DNA from 2 places in the Geodermatophilus sp. SYSU D00697 genome. Region 1 is predicted to be linked to the other one. Evidence: riboswitches for the same ligand, from Rfam matches in the RefSeq annotation. Region 1 holds a riboswitch; the other holds the start of a gene.
The links. A riboswitch is a leader RNA that binds a small molecule or an ion and turns the genes downstream of it on or off. The one in region 1 is predicted to bind S-adenosylmethionine.
Positions count from the first base shown of each region.

Region 2: it holds a riboswitch for S-adenosylmethionine, as region 1 does, so the genes downstream of both, ACI79C_RS11645 (bifunctional o-acetylhomoserine/o-acetylserine sulfhydrylase) here and ACI79C_RS08495 (GNAT family N-acetyltransferase) in region 1, are expected to answer to the same signal.

Region 1 covers NZ_JBJGYV010000007.1:47,275-54,686, reverse strand. Annotated here, with positions in the region: gene ACI79C_RS08510 (transporter substrate-binding domain-containing protein) at 1-872, opposite strand, end outside; gene ACI79C_RS08505 (amino acid ABC transporter ATP-binding protein) at 965-1,762, opposite strand; gene ACI79C_RS08500 (amino acid ABC transporter permease) at 1,759-2,736, opposite strand; gene ACI79C_RS08495 (GNAT family N-acetyltransferase) at 2,733-3,266, opposite strand; SAM riboswitch class IV at 3,578-3,689, opposite strand; gene ACI79C_RS08490 (FAD/NAD(P)-binding protein) at 3,906-5,840, shown strand; gene ACI79C_RS08485 (Chromate resistance protein ChrB) at 5,897-6,373, shown strand; gene ACI79C_RS08480 (chromate resistance protein ChrB domain-containing protein) at 6,370-6,801, shown strand; gene chrA (chromate efflux transporter) at 6,818-7,412, shown strand, end outside.
Region 2 covers NZ_JBJGYV010000011.1:72,585-79,996, forward strand. Annotated here, with positions in the region: gene ACI79C_RS11635 (amino acid ABC transporter ATP-binding protein) at 1-752, shown strand, start outside; gene ACI79C_RS11640 (zinc-dependent alcohol dehydrogenase family protein) at 762-1,790, opposite strand; SAM riboswitch class IV at 1,906-2,021, shown strand; gene ACI79C_RS11645 (bifunctional o-acetylhomoserine/o-acetylserine sulfhydrylase) at 2,065-3,357, shown strand; gene metX (homoserine O-acetyltransferase MetX) at 3,359-4,474, shown strand; gene ACI79C_RS11655 (glycoside hydrolase family 26 protein) at 4,524-5,495, shown strand; gene ACI79C_RS11660 (PP2C family protein-serine/threonine phosphatase) at 5,492-6,724, shown strand; gene ACI79C_RS11665 (glycosyltransferase family 2 protein) at 6,721-7,412, shown strand, end outside.

The DNA of each region.
Region 1 (7,412 bases):
TTGAGCGAGGTCGCGGCGACGTAGGTGGTGTTCGGCCACCCGGCGTTGACCGTGCCGACGACCTCGACGTCCCCGACCGACTGCTGGTGGACGGCGTTCGGGTTCGGCCCGATGTAGGTGTCGATCCGGCCCGACTGCAGCGCCAGCAGGGCGTCCGCGGCGTTGGCGTGGTACTCCAGCTGTGCGGGTTCCAGCCCGGCGGCCTCGTTCTGCGCGTTCCAGTCCAGCAGGATCCGCTCCTGGTTGGTGCCCGAGCCGACAGCCACGGTCAGGCCGGCGATGTCCTCGGCGCCGGCGATCGACAGCCCGCTGCCGGGCTTCGCGGTGAACGCCATGACGCCCTGGCGGTAGGTGGCGAAGTCGAACAGCTGGAGCCGCTCGTCGTTGACGCCGACGTTGCTGAACACCGCCTCGAGGTCGCCGCTCTGGACGCCCAGGGGCCACTGCTCCCAGGCCACGTTCACCACCTCGAGCTCGAGGCCGAGGGAGTCGGCGACCAGGGAGGCGATGTCGACCTCGCTGCCGACGACGGTGGCGTTGTCGTCGGCGAGGAAACCCAGCGGCGGCTCTCCGGTGCCGACGACGCCGACGGTCAGCTCCCCGTCCTCGGCGATGTCGGCCGGCACGAGCGCGGCGGCGTCGGGGTCCAGGTCGGTGTGGACCCGGCCGGTCTGCTCCGGACTCGTGTCCACCTCCAGGGCCGCCGCGGTCGCCCCGGCCTCCGCGGCGGCATCGGCTCGCGCCTCGGACTCGATCTCGGCGGAGCTGGTGCAGGCGGACAGGAAGACCACGGTCGACAGGGTCAGCGCGGTCCCCACGGGGAGCGCTCCGGCCGGCCGGACGGCGCGGCGGTGGGTGCGGGTGCGGGTCATGTGGACGTGCCTCCGTAGATGACGTGGGGAACTGGCCCCGCTGCAGGGGCCCGCGCCGAGCTCGCGAGGCGTGGGGGCAGCGGGGTCCTTCTTCAGAGGACCTTGGCGAGGAAGGCGCGGGTGCGTTCGTGCTGCGGGTCGTCGAGCACCTGCTCGGGCGGGCCGGCCTCGACGATGCGGCCGTCGTCCATGAAGACCACCTGGTCGGCGGCCTCGCGGGCGAAGGCGATCTCGTGGGTGACGACGACCATCGTGGTGCCGTCGCGGGCGAGGTCCTCGATGACGCCGAGCACCTCGCCGACCAGCTCGGGGTCCAGCGCCGAGGTGGGCTCGTCGAACAGCAGCACGGCCGGCCGCATGGCCAGCGCGCGGGCGATGGCCACCCGCTGCTGCTGCCCGCCGGACAGCTGCCGGGGGTAGGCGCCGGCCCGGTCGGCCAGGCCCACGCGGGCGAGCAGCTCGCGCGCCTCCGTCTCGACCTCCCGGCGCCGGCGGCCCTGCGCCGACACCGGCGCCTCCACCACGTTCTCCAGCGCGGTCAGGTGCGGGAAGAGGTTGAAGTCCTGGAACACGAAGCCGAACCGGGTGCGCTGGCGCAGCAGGTCCTTCTCCTTCAGCTCGTGCAGCCGGTCGCCGTCCCGGTGTGCGCGGCGGCGGTAGCCGACGAGCTCGCCGTCGAGCGCCACGAAGCCGCGGTCGACCTTCTCCAGGTGGTTGATGCTGCGCAGCAGCGTCGACTTGCCCGAGCCCGACGGCCCGAGGACGACGGTCACGGTGCCCGGCTCGACGACCAGGTCGACCCCGTGCAGCACCTCGACCGCGCCGAAGGACTTGTGCACGCCGTGCACCTCGACGCGACCGGGACGGGTGGTCAGGGGGGCGGCGGTCACCGGGTCACCTCGGAGCCGGGACGGACCCGGGCCAGGCCCGCGGTCAGGTTGGCGCGCAGCCGCTGCAGCGGCGTCGGCGGGAGGGTGCGGACGGCGCCGCGGGCGTAGTACCGCTCGACGTGGTACTGGATCACCGTGACCACCGTGGTCAGGACGACGTACCAGACCGCCGCCACGATGAGCATCGGCAGCACCCGCTGCGTGCGGCCGTAGATGACGCTCACCGTGTAGAACAGCTCGCCGAGGGCCAGCACGTATACGATCGAGGTGCCCTTGAACAGGCCGATCACCTCGTTGACCGCCGTCGGCACGATCGAGCGCATCGCCTGCGGCAGCACGATGCGGGTGGTCTGCCGGCGCCGCGGGATGCCCAGCGATGCGGCCGCCTCCAGCTGGCCCTGGTCCACCGAGAGGATGCCGGCCCGGACGATCTCGGCGGAGTACGCCGCCTGGTGGAGGCCGAGCCCCAGGATGGCGGCGCCGAACTTGTCGATCAGTGACAGCGTCTCGACGCTGCCGAACGACGGGCCGAACGGGATGCCGAAGTCCAGGTGCTGGTAGAGGTAGGCGAGGTTGTACCAGAGCAGCAGCTGCAGGATCAGCGGCACCGAGCGGAACACCCAGGTGTAGCCCCAGCTCACCGCCTGCAGCAGCGGGGATCGGGACAGCCGCATGAGCGCCAGGACCGTGCCGAGGGCGAAACCGAGCACGGCGGTGATCAGCGTCAGCTGGATCGTCGTCCAGACTCCCCGGACGATCGACTCCTCGGTGAGGTAGGCGGCGACGACGTCCCACTCCCACCGCGGGTTGGTGACCAGCGAGTTGGCCACCATCGCGAGCAGGACGGCGACGACGGCGGTGGCCACCCAGCGGCCGGGGTGGCGGGCGGGCACCACCCGGAGCTGGTCGTAGGGCGTCCCGGTCGGCGGGGGAGCGGCGGTCTCCTCGGTGGGCCGCGGCACGAGCGTGGTCATGCGGGGTCTCCCAGGGGCTTCTCGAAGGCGTACGCGAGCTGCCCGGGGGGCAGGGTGCGCAGGGTCGCCAGGTCGGTGGGGCGGGCGACGGCGGGGTCGAACAGCGGCGCCCAGCCGGCGGCCAGGTAGAGGGCCCTGGCCTCCGGCTGGCGGGGGCCGGTCGTCAGGTACATGCGGGTGTAGCCGCGGGCGGCGGCCCGGGTCTCGAGCTCGGCGAGCACCCGGCGGGCCAGCCCCCGGCGGCGGTGCGCGGCGGCGGTCCACATCCGCTTGACCTCGGCGGTACCGGGGTCGGCGTGCCGCCGGTAGGCACCGCCGGCGACCGGGGCGCCGTCCTCCAGCAGCAGGACCAGCTCGCCGTCCGGCGGGAGGAACTCCGCGGCCGGGTGACGGGTGAGTTCCGCCGCGGCACCGCCGTACAGGTCGCCGTAGCGGCTGTCGTACTCGTACAGCAGCTCGGCGAACAGCGGCGCGGCGAGCGGGTCGTCGGGGTGGACGCTGACCACGGCCAGCCCGGGCGCGGCGGTCACCGGACCACCCGCGAGGGAGGGTGGACGAGGCCGGGCAGGGGGGTGCGGGACATGCGGGTGCTCCAGGGGACGAGCGGGTGGGGGCGCGCGGGCACGCCGCCGGCACCGCGCGGGGGCGGTGGGCAGGAGCGGGCGGTGCCGCGGGGACCGGCCGGAGCCGGTCAGGGGAGGGAATGCCTCAGCGACAGAGGGCGCTGTCGGTGCGCAGGAGGTCGATCGTGGGCCGGCCGACCAGGACGGTCGAACGGTCCCGCACGCTCGGCGCGCTCCGGCAACTCACTGCTGGTGCTCCTCGGTCAGAGCCCGGGAGGGCTGCGGACTTGCGGACGCGGGGTGCGTCCGCCAGGTCGTCACCCGGGGCACCCCGTCGCAGCGGAGGGTTGCCGGCCAGCGAGCCGGGGCTTGGTGCTGGCACTCAGGACCTGGCCGGGACCATAGGCGGCGAGCCGACTACCCGTCAATCCCGATCGATTTGGTAGACATTGCAGCGGCGCGTGACGGACGTGCGGAGGGAGGAGGCGACGTGACCCGGCCGGAACTGGCGCAGCGACGGCACGTCGACCTGCTCCGCACCTGCAGCGCCCTGTGTCCGGCGGACTGACCGCCCCCCGTCCGTCCCCGGCACAGGAGCCCTCCCGCATGTCCCTGCCCGACCCCGCCCGCCTGCCCACGCTGTGCATCGTCGGCGCCGGCCCGACCGCCGTCGGCGTGCTCGAGCGACTCGTCGCCTCCGCACCCGAGCTGTCGGCCGGCCCCCGCCTGCAGGTCCACCTCGTCGACCCGTTCCCGCCGGGCGGCGGCCGGGTGTGGCGGGCCGCCCAGCCGGAGCTGCTGTGGGCCAACTCCCTGGTCGGCGACGTCACCGTGCTGCCCGACCCGTCGGTGCTCGTCGACGGCCCGGTGGGCGAGGGGACGACGCTGTGGGACTGGGTGCGCGACGTCGCGCAGGACCGGCCCGCCGACGACCCGGTCGGGCAGGAGGCCCGCCGACTGGGGCCGGCGTCCTTCCCGTCCCGCCCGCTGGTCAACGCCTACCTGGGCTGGGTGCTCGAGCGCGTGGTCGCCGGGGCGGCGCCGTGGCTCGACGTCCACCTGCACGCCACGCGGGTCGTCGACGTGGCCGAGGGGCCCGACGGCGCCCGGGTGCGGCTGGCCGACGGCGGGGTGCTCGCCGCCGACGCCGTCGTCCTCGCGCAGGGGCACCTCGAGGCGCGGCCGACGCCCGCCGAGCGGCGGGCGGTCGCGGCGGCGGCCCGGTCCGGCCTGACCTACCTGCCCACCGGCTACACCGCCGACCTCGACCTCTCCGCCCTCGCGCCGGGGGAGGACGTGCTCGTCCGCGGGGCCGGGCTCGCCTTCGTCGACCTGGCCGTGCTGCTGACCAGCGGCCGCGGCGGGCGGTTCCGGCGCGGGGACGACGGCCGGCTGCGCTATCTGGCCTCGGGACGGGAGCCGGTGCTGCACGTCGGATCCCGCCGCGGCGTCCCGTACCGGTCGAAGCTTGCCTACCCGTGGGCGGGGCCGCCGGTGCCGCTGCGCTTCTTCACGCCGGCGGCGGTCGACGCCGCCTTCGGGCCGGACCGGCCGCTGGACCTGCGCACCGACCTCGCCCCGCTGATCGAGCGCGAGCTCGGCTGGGCGCACTACACCGAGCTGTTCCGCGCCCACCCGGAGCGGACCGCGGTGCCGTGGGACGAGTTCGCCGAGGCCTGGGCCGGGGCGGCCGGGCCCCGCGCGGACCGCGCGCTCGTGGCCCGCGCGGTCCCCGACCCGGTCGACCGGTTCGACCTCGCGGCGCGCGACCGCCCCCTCGCCGGGCGGTCCTTCCCCGACCGCGCGACCCTGCAGGAGGCGGTGCGCCGGCACGTGCGCGCGGACCTGGCCCGGGCCGCCGACCCGGCGCACAGCACCGACGCGGCCGTCTTCACCGCGCTGCTGCAGTGCCACGGCACGATCGCCGGGCTGGTGGCCGCGCGACGGCTGACGCCCCGGTCGGAGGCCGAGGACGTCTCCGGCTGGTGGATGAACCTGTTCAGCTACCTCGCCAGCGGCCCGCCCGGCCCGCGGCTGGAGGAGTTGCTCGCGCTGTCCGAGGCAGGGGTGGTGCGCTTCCTGGGCGCGGACACCGTCGTGGTGCTCGACGAGGACGCCGGCGTCTTCCGGGCGCACTCGTCGAGCGTCCCCGGGGTCGTCGAGGCGCGGGCGCTCGTGGAGGCCCGGCTGCCCTCACCGGACGTGTCCGCGACCCCGGACCCGGTCGTCGCCGGCCTGCTGCGCCGCGGCGAGGGGCGCGAGCGGGTGCTGGCCGACCCCGCCGGGCCGGGCGGCGTCCGGCGCACGGGCCGGCTGGACGTCGACCCGAGCGGCCGGCTGGTCACCGCGGACGGCACCCCGAGCGAGCGGGTGTCCGCCGTCGGCTTCTGGACCGCCGGCGCGCAGGTCGCCGCCTTCGCCCGGCCGCGGACCAACGCGCCCTTCTTCCGCCAGAACGACGCCCTGGCCCGCGACCTGTGGCGCGGGCTGACCGCCGACGCCGCGCCCGCCCTGGCCACGACCACCGCCGGGGCCGCGTGACCGCCGCCCACGGCTGACCCCTGGACGCGGCGCTGCAACCATGGTTGCATCACCGCATGACGCCCGGCGAGTGGGTGCTGCTGTCCTACCGGTTGCCGCGCGAGCCCTCCGGCCCGCGGACGACGCTGTGGCGGCGGCTGCGCCGGCTCGGCGTGGCCCAGCTCGCCGACGGGCTGGTCGCGCTGCCGGCCGACGCGCGCACCCGCGAGCAGCTGGAGTGGCTGGCCGAGGACGTGCTGGTGGCGGACGGCACGGCGGGGCTGTGGGTGGCCCGGCCGACGTCGGTCGCGCAGGAGCGGGAGCTGGCCACCCGCATGGCCGAGGCGCGGGCCGAGGAGTACCGGGCGCTGGCCGCGGAGTGCCGGGCCGCCGCGACCGGGGCGGCGACCGACCGCGCCCGGGCGCTGCGCCGGCTGCGCACGGAGTTCCGCGCGATCGGGCGCCGCGACTTCTTCCCGCCGCCCGAGCGCGAGCGGGCCGCCGCCGCGCTCCGCGAGCTCGCCGCGGCCGACGCGGTGGAGGTCGCGCCGTGAGGTGGGCGACGCGTGCCGGGGTGCACATCGACCGCGCGGCCTGCGCCTGGCTGATCCGGCGCTTCCTGGACCCGGCCGCCGAGTTCGTCTTCGTCGCCGATCCCGCCGAGGTGCCGGCCGACGCCACGCCGTTCGACATGCGCGGGGTCGCGCTCGGCCACAGCGGCGGGGACTGCTCCTTCGAGACCATCCTCCGCCGCCACGACCTCACCGACCCGGTGCTCTGGCGCATCGCCGAGGCCGTCCACGAGGCCGACCTCGACGACGGGCGGTTCGACGCACCGGAGGCGCCGGGGCTCGACGTCCTGCTGCGCGGCCTGTCGATGACCGGCACCGACGAGCGGACCCTCGCCGTCTCCGGTCCGCTGTTCGACGGGCTCTACGAGTACCACCGCCGCCGCCTGCTGCTCGGCCGCGAGCCGGCCTGACCTCCCGAGGACGCCCATGGGATCCGACGGCCCCGCCCGGCCCCAGGAGCAGACCGTCGTCCCGTTCCGGACGGCGGTGCGGACCTGGTTCCTCATCTCGCTGCAGACCTTCGGCGGCCCGGCCGGCCAGATCGCGGTCATGCAGCGGACGCTGGTCGACGAGCAGCGCTGGATCGGCCAGCGCCGCTTCCTGCACGCCATGAACTACTGCATGCTGCTGCCCGGCCCGGAGGCGCAGCAGCTGGCCACCTACGTCGGGTGGCTGCTGCACGGCACCCGCGGCGGGCTGGTGGCCGGCGGGCTGTTCGTGCTGCCCGGCGTCGTCGCGCTGCTCGTCCTCTCCGCGGTCTACGTGGCCTTCGGGACGACGACGGCGGTGCTGGCCGTGTTCGCCGGCCTCGCGCCGGCGGTGCTCGCCATCGTCGCGCAGGCGGTCGTCCGCGTGGCGAAGCGGGCGGCGGACAGCCGGGCGCTGGTCGGCATCGCGGTGGCGGCGTTCCTCGCCCTGGCGCTGTTCGCCGTCCCGTTCCCGCTGGTCGTGGCGCTGGCCGGGGTGGCCGGCTGGGCGCTGGGCCGCTGGCGGCCGTCCGCCCTCCCGCAGAAGGCGGCCG
Region 2 (7,412 bases), on a different contig from region 1:
TGGTCCGGGCCGAGGGGGTGCACAAGTCCTTCGGCTCCGTCGAGGTGCTCCGGGGCATCGACCTCGAGGTCGCCCCGGGCGAGGTGGTCTGCGTCATCGGCCCGTCCGGCTCGGGCAAGTCGACGTTCCTGCGCTGCATCAACCACCTGGAGAAGATCGACGCCGGACGGCTGTGGGTCGACGGTCAGCTCGTGGGCTACCGCGAGCGCGGCGGCAAGCTGCACGAGCTCCGGGACAGGGAGGTCGCCGCGCAGCGCCGGGACATCGGCATGGTGTTCCAGCGGTTCAACCTCTTCCCGCACATGACGGCGCTGGAGAACGTCGTCGAGGCGCCGACGCGGGTGAAGGGCGTGCGCAAGGAGACGGCGCGGCAGCGGGGCATCGAGCTGCTGGAGCGGGTCGGGCTCGGCGAGCGGGTGCACAACTACCCGAACCAGCTCTCCGGCGGGCAGCAGCAGCGGGTGGCGATCGCCCGGGCGCTGGCGATGGAGCCCAAGCTCATGCTCTTCGACGAGCCGACGTCCGCGCTGGACCCGGAGCTGGTGGGGGAGGTCCTCGACGTCATGCGCGGCCTGGCCGAGTCGGGGATGACGATGGTCGTCGTCACCCACGAGATGGGCTTCGCGCGCGAGGTCGGCGACACGCTGGTCTTCATGGACGAGGGCGTGGTGCTGGAGGCCGGCGACCCCCGGCGGGTGCTCACCGACCCGCGGCACCCGCGCTGCCAGGCGTTCCTGTCCAAGGTGCTCTGAGCCACGGCCTCACCACGACGTCACCACCGCGACGCCGGGGGTGCGGCCGACCTCGGCCAGCGCCGCCCCGGCGTCGTCGAGGGTCAGCTCCCGGGTGACCAGCCGCTGCGGGGCCAGCCGCCCGGCCGCGATGAGGCCCAGCAGCCCGGGGTAGGCGTGCGCGGCCATGCCGTGGCTGCCCAGAACCTGCAGCTCCAGGGCGATCACCCGCTCCATCGGCACCGCGGGCCTCCCCTGGGCCGGTGGCAGCAGCCCGACCTGCACGTGCCGGCCCCGCGGGCGCAGGCAGCGGACCGAGTTCTCGCAGGTGACCGCGGCGCCGAGCGCGTCGAGGGAGACGTGCGCCCCGCCGCCGGTCAGCTCCGCGACCGCCGCCACGACGTCCCCTCCGCCGTCCACCGCGGACTCCGCGCCCAGCTGGAGCGCGAGCTCCAGGGCTCCCGCGGAGACGTCGACGGCGACCACGCGGGCACCCGCGGCGGCGGCGACCTGGACCGCGGAGAGCCCCACGCCGCCGCAGCCGTGCACGGCCACCCACTCGCCGGGGCGCACCGCGCCGACCTGCACGACCGCCCGGAAGGCCGTGGCGTACCGGCAGCCCAGGCTCGCCGCGGTCGCCTCGTCGAGCGCGTCGGGCAGTCCCACCAGGTTGACGTCGGCGGCGTCCAGCGCGACGTGCTCGGCCAGCGAGCCCCAGGAGGTGGAGCCGGGCTGGGTCTGGCGCGGGCAGACCTGGTGGTCCCCGGCGGCGCACTGGGCGCACCGGCCGCAGGCGTTGACGAAGGGCACGGTGACCCGGTCCCCCACCCGCCACCGGCGGACGCCGGCACCGACCGCGGCCACCGTGCCGGCCAGCTCGTGCCCGGGCACGTGCGGCAGGACGACGTCGGGGTCGTGGCCCTGCCAGGCGTGCCAGTCGCTGCGGCAGATCCCGCTGGCACCGACCCGGACGACGACGCCGTCCGGGGCTGGGTCGGGATCGGGCACCTCCCGCACGGTCAGCGGGCCGCCGAAGGTGTCGAAGACGAGTGCGCGCACGGCGCCAGCCTGCCGGACCGCCGCGGGACCGCCCTGGTGGCCGGGGGCCGGCCGGGCGCTCGCACAGGTGGGGGGCGTCTCCCCCGCCGACGCGACCTGCCTAGGATCACGCCTGGCTCACGAGAGGCAGTGCAAAGCACCTGGCTGGCTGCCCGGCAACCTCGACTCCGTCCGAGGTGCTCCAGGGGAAGAGCCGGCCGGACGGCGCCCGCCGTCCGGCAAGGACGGAGGTCCCCGTGCGCCGCGGGGTCTCCCGACGAGAGGAGACCGGCGCATGACCGACCCGCAGAGCTGGAGCTTCGAGACCCGGCAGATCCACGCCGGTACGAGCCCGGACCCGACGACCGGCGCCCGCGCCCTGCCGATCTACGCGACGACGAGCTACCAGTTCCGCGACGCCCAGCACGCCGCCGACCTGTTCGCGCTGGCCGAGATGGGCAACATCTACACCCGGATCATGAACCCGACGCAGGACGCGCTGGAGCAGCGCGTCGCCTCGCTGGAGGGCGGCGTCGCGGCGCTGGCCGTCTCCAGCGGGCAGGCCGCCGAGACCCTCGCGATCCTCAACATCGCCGAGGCCGGCAGCCACGTCGTCGCCTCCGCCTCCCTGTACGGCGGCACGTACAACCTGCTGCACCACTCGCTGCCGAAGCTCGGGGTCAGCGTCTCCTTCGTCGAGGACCCCGACGACCCGGAGAACTGGCAGTCGCTGGTGCAGGAGAACACCAAGGCCTTCTACGCCGAGTCGATCGGCAACCCGAAGGGCGACGTGCTCGACACCAGCGCGGTGGCGGAGGTGGCCCACCGCAACGGCGTCCCGCTGATCGTCGACAACACCATCGCCACGCCCTACCTGATCCGGCCGATCGAGTTCGGCGCCGACGTCGTCGTCCACTCGGCGACCAAGTACCTGGGCGGTCACGGCACCGCGATCGCCGGCCTGATCGTCGACTCGGGCAACTTCGACTGGCGGAACGGGAAGTTCCCCGGCTTCACCGAGCCCGACCCCACCTACCACGGCGTCGTCTACGCCGACCTGGGCGCCCCGGCCTACGCGCTCAAGGCGCGCGTGCAGCTGCTGCGCGACCTCGGCCCGGCCATCTCCCCGTTCAACGCCTTCCTGGTGGTCCAGGGCATCGAGACCCTGTCGCTGCGCATGGAGCGGCACGTGGCCAACGCCCAGCGGGTCGCGGAGTTCCTCGAGGGCCACGACGCGGTCGACCGGGTGAACTACCCCGGGCTGCCGTCGTCCCCCTGGCACGCGGCGCAGCAGAAGTACGCACCGCGTGGCGCCGGCGCCGTCCTCACCTTCGAGCTGCGCGGCGGGGTGGAGGCCGGCAAGCGCTTCGTCGACGCGCTGGAGCTGCACAGCCACGTGGCCAACATCGGCGACGTCCGCAGCCTGGTGATCCACCCGGCGTCGACGACGCACTCCCAGCTGACCCCCGAGGAGCAGCTGACCACCGGCGTCACCCCCGGACTGGTGCGGCTGGCCGTCGGCCTCGAGGGGATCGACGACATCCTCGCCGACCTGGAGGCCGGCTTCCGCGCGGCCAAGGAGGCCTGAGGTGGGCGGGGCCCGGGTCGCGTCCTGGGCCCCGCTCCGCCCCGGGGGCTGGCGGGAGGGGGACCCGGTCGGCGACCGGCTCTTCCTCTCCCTGCCCGGGCCGTTCCTGCTGGAACACGGCGGGCAGCTGCCGGCGGTGCGGGTCGCCTACGAGACCTGGGGGACGCTCGCGCCCGACGGCGGCAACGCCGTCCTGGTGGAGCACGCGCTCACCGGCGACAGCCACGTCGCCGGCCCCGCCGGGCCCGGCCACCCGACGCCGGGGTGGTGGGACGGGCTGGTCGGGCCCGGGGCGCCGCTGGACACCGACCGGTTCTTCGTCGTCTGCGCCAACGTGCTCGGCGGCTGCCAGGGGACGACGGGACCCTCGTCCCCCGCGCCGGACGGCGCCCCCCACGGCTCCCGCTTCCCGGCCGTCACCGTGCACGACCAGGTGCGGGTGGAGGCGGCGCTCGCCGACTCCCTGGGCATCGACCGCTGGGCGGCGGTGCTCGGCGGCTCGATGGGCGGGATGCGGGCGCTGGAGTGGGCCGTGGCGCTGCCCGAGCGGGTGGACGCGCTGTTCTTCCTCGCCTCGGCCGCCGCGGTGAGCGCCGACCAGCTGGGCACGCAGACCACCCAGCAGGCGGCGATCCTCGCCGACCCGGCCTGGGCCGGCGGGGACTACCTGCCCGGTCCCGGCCCCGTGGCGGGGCTGGGGGTGGCCCGCCGGATCGCCCACCTCACCTACCGCAGCCCCGGGGAGCTCGACGAGCGGTTCGGCACGGTCGTCCAGGACGACGGCCGCTACGCCGTCGCCTCCTACCTCGACCACCACGCGACCAAGCTGGCCCGCCGGTTCGACCCGGGCAGCTACGTGGTGCTGACCGAGGCCATGAACTCCTGGGACGTCGGCCGGGGACGCGGCGGGATCGCGGCCGCGCTGTCGCGGGTGACCGCACGCGCTGTCGTCGCCGGCGTCGACAGCGACCGGCTCTACCCACTGGGGCAGCAGGAGGAGGTGGCCGAGGGGCTGGGCGTGCCGCTGCGGGTCCTCTCCTCGCCGTACGGGCACGACGGGTTCCTCATCGAGATCGACGCCGTCGGCGCGCTCGTGCGGGAACTCCTGCGGACCTGATCACCCGACAGTGCGCGACCGATCGGACCGGCGCTCGTTGCGCCAGGTCGTGGGGACCCGCATCCGACCCTGGTGGGGGCTCCTCGTCGGGGCCACGGTCGGGGCCACGGTCGGCGCCGCCGTGCTGACCGCCGCGACGGGCGACGCACCCGAGCGCACCGAGCCCCTCGCCTTCGGGGTCACCACACCCGGCGGGGCGCGGGCGACCGGCGAGCTGGACGCGGTCGAGGCCGCCACCGGGGAACGACCCTCCCTGGTCGTGGTCTACGTCGACTTCACCGCTGCACCCCCGGTCGGCGACCTGGACGCCATCGCCGCACGAGGGGCCACTCCCGTCGTCACCTGGGAGCCGTGGGACGCCGACGATCCCGGGAACCGGGTCTTCTCGATGGCCGACATCGCAGCGGGTGCCCATGACGCGTACCTCCGGCAGTGGGCCGACGCGCTGCGCGACTGGGGACGCCCGGTGCTGCTGCGCTTCGCCCACGAACAGAACGGGGACTGGTACCCGTGGGCGGTCGGGGTGGGTGGCACCACCGCGGCCGACCACATCGCAGCGTTCCGTCACGTCACGGAGGTGTTCGAGGCCCGTCGGGCGGGAAACGTGCAGTTCGTGTGGAACCCGAACGTCTCTTTTGCGGGGTCGTCGCCACTGTCCGTGACCTGGCCGGGGGCTCGCTACGTCGACCAGGTGGCTCTGGACGGCTACAACTGGGGGACGAGCAGACCCGGCCACGCCTGGCAGGAGCCCGAGGAGCTCTTCGCCGACAGCGTCGAGGAACTGCGTGGCCTCGCACCGGGGGTCCCCATCACCATCGCGGAGGTGGCCTCGGCCGAAGAGGGCGGGGACAAGGCCGCCTGGATCCGCGACCTGGTCGCCTGGCTCGACGAGCAGCCCGACGTCGCGGCGTTCGTGTGGTTCGACCACGCCAAGGAGGCCGACTGGCGGATCGCCAGCAGCCCGGCCGGCGCGGACGCCATGCGGAGCGCCCTCGCCGGACGCCGGCTGGCGGGCCGGTGACCGCCGCGCCGACCCGCTCCGACGCCCGGGCGGCCCAGCCGACCGATCCCGCGGAGGCCCGGCGCCTGCGGGCGCTGGAGCGGCTGCAGCTGCTCGGGACCGGCCCCGAGGAGCGCTTCGACCGCATCACCCGGCTGGCGCAGCGGGTCTTCGACGTCCCCATCGCGACCATCACGCTCATCGACGAGCACTCGCTGTGGTTCAAGTCCGCGCAGGGGTTCCCCGGCGGGCGCGCGGACCGACAGGCGTCCTTCTGCGACCGCACGATGGCCCTCGGGAGGGTGCACGTCGTCCCCGACGCCGCCCTCGACCCGCGGTTCGCCGGCAGTCCGGCGGTCGTCGGTCCGCCGCACGTGCGCTTCTACGCCGGGCAGCCGCTGACCGGACCCGGCGGGCTCACCGTGGGCACCCTCTGCCTGTTCGACGTCCGCCCCCGGGCCTTCACCGACGAGCAGGTCGCCGCTCTCGAGGAGCTGGCGGGGTGGACCGAGTTCGAGCTCGCCCGCTCGGTCGAGATGGACCGCGCCCGGGAGGTCCAGCGGGCACTGCTGCCGGCCCGGCCGCCGGACGTCCCGGGCTACGCGGTGGCCGGCTCCTGCCAGCCCGCCTCCGCCGTCGGCGGTGACCTCTTCGACCACGACGTGGTCGACGGCGACCTCGTCCTGACCGTCGCCGACGTCATGGGCAAGGGCGCCGGCGCCGCCATCCTCATGGCGAGCGTCCGGGCGGTGCTGCGTTCGGTCGTGTGCGAGGCCGCACCGCCGGGCGGCCACCGCTCGGAGGGCGAGCTCCTCACCGCGGCGAACCGGGTGCTGCTCCCCGACCTGACCCGCACGGGTTCCTTCGTCACGGCCTTCCACGCCCGTCTCGACGCCGCGAGCGGGCGGGTCCGGTACGGCGACGCCGGCCACGGGATGACCCTGCTGCGGCGCGCGGGTGGCGGTGTCGTGCGCCTGGCCGGTGCCGACCTCCCCCTCGGCATCGACGCCGAACAGGAGTGGGCTGAGCACGAGGTGGTGCTGGAGCCGGGTGACAGCCTCCTGTGCTTCAGCGACGGGCTCCTCGACGTCCTCGGCGGCACCCACGAGGCCCTCGGCGAGGTGGGCCGACTGCTCGAGGACCACCCCGAACCGGACGACCTGTTGCGGGCCGTCCGGGCGCTGGCGTCGGCGGCCGCGCCCCTGGACGACGTGACGGCGGTGGCCGTGCGACGGCAGGCGGCGCCGTGAGCCGCCACCGCCGGACGGCCTGGACCGGGCCGGGTGCCAGCTCGGTCCGCCCGCTGGCCGACCGCGAGGTCGCCGCCGCGCTGTCCCCCCGCGTGCCGCTGACCCCGCGGCTGTTCGGCCTCCGGGTGCTGGTCCTGCTCACCGCGGTCCTCGGCGTGGACTACGTGGTGTGGCGGTGGCTGGAGAGCGTCAACTGGTCGGCCTGGTGGATCGCCGTGCCCCTGGTCCTCGCGGAGACCTACAGCCTCGTCGACTCGCTGCTCTTCGGCCTCACCATGTGGCGGCTGCGCCGGCGGCGCGAGCCTCCGCCGCCGCCCGACGGCGCGACCGTCGACGTCTTCATCACCACCTACAACGAACCCCTCGACCTGGTGATGGCCACGGCGGAGGCGGCGCAGCGGATCCGCCACCCGCACCGGACGTGGATCCTCGACGACGGCGCCCGCCCCGAGCTGCGTGAGCGGGCCGAGGCCGCCGGCATCGGGGTCATCACCCGCTCGGCGGAGTGGGCGGGCCGCCAGCGGCACGCCAAGGCGGGGAACCTGAACAACGCCCTGATGAGCACCGACGGCGAGTTCATCCTGGTCCTCGACGCCGACCAGGTCCCCGACCCGGCGATCCTCGACCGCACCCTCGGCTACTTCCGCGACCCGCAGACGGCCCTCGTGCAGACGCCGCAGGTGTTCGT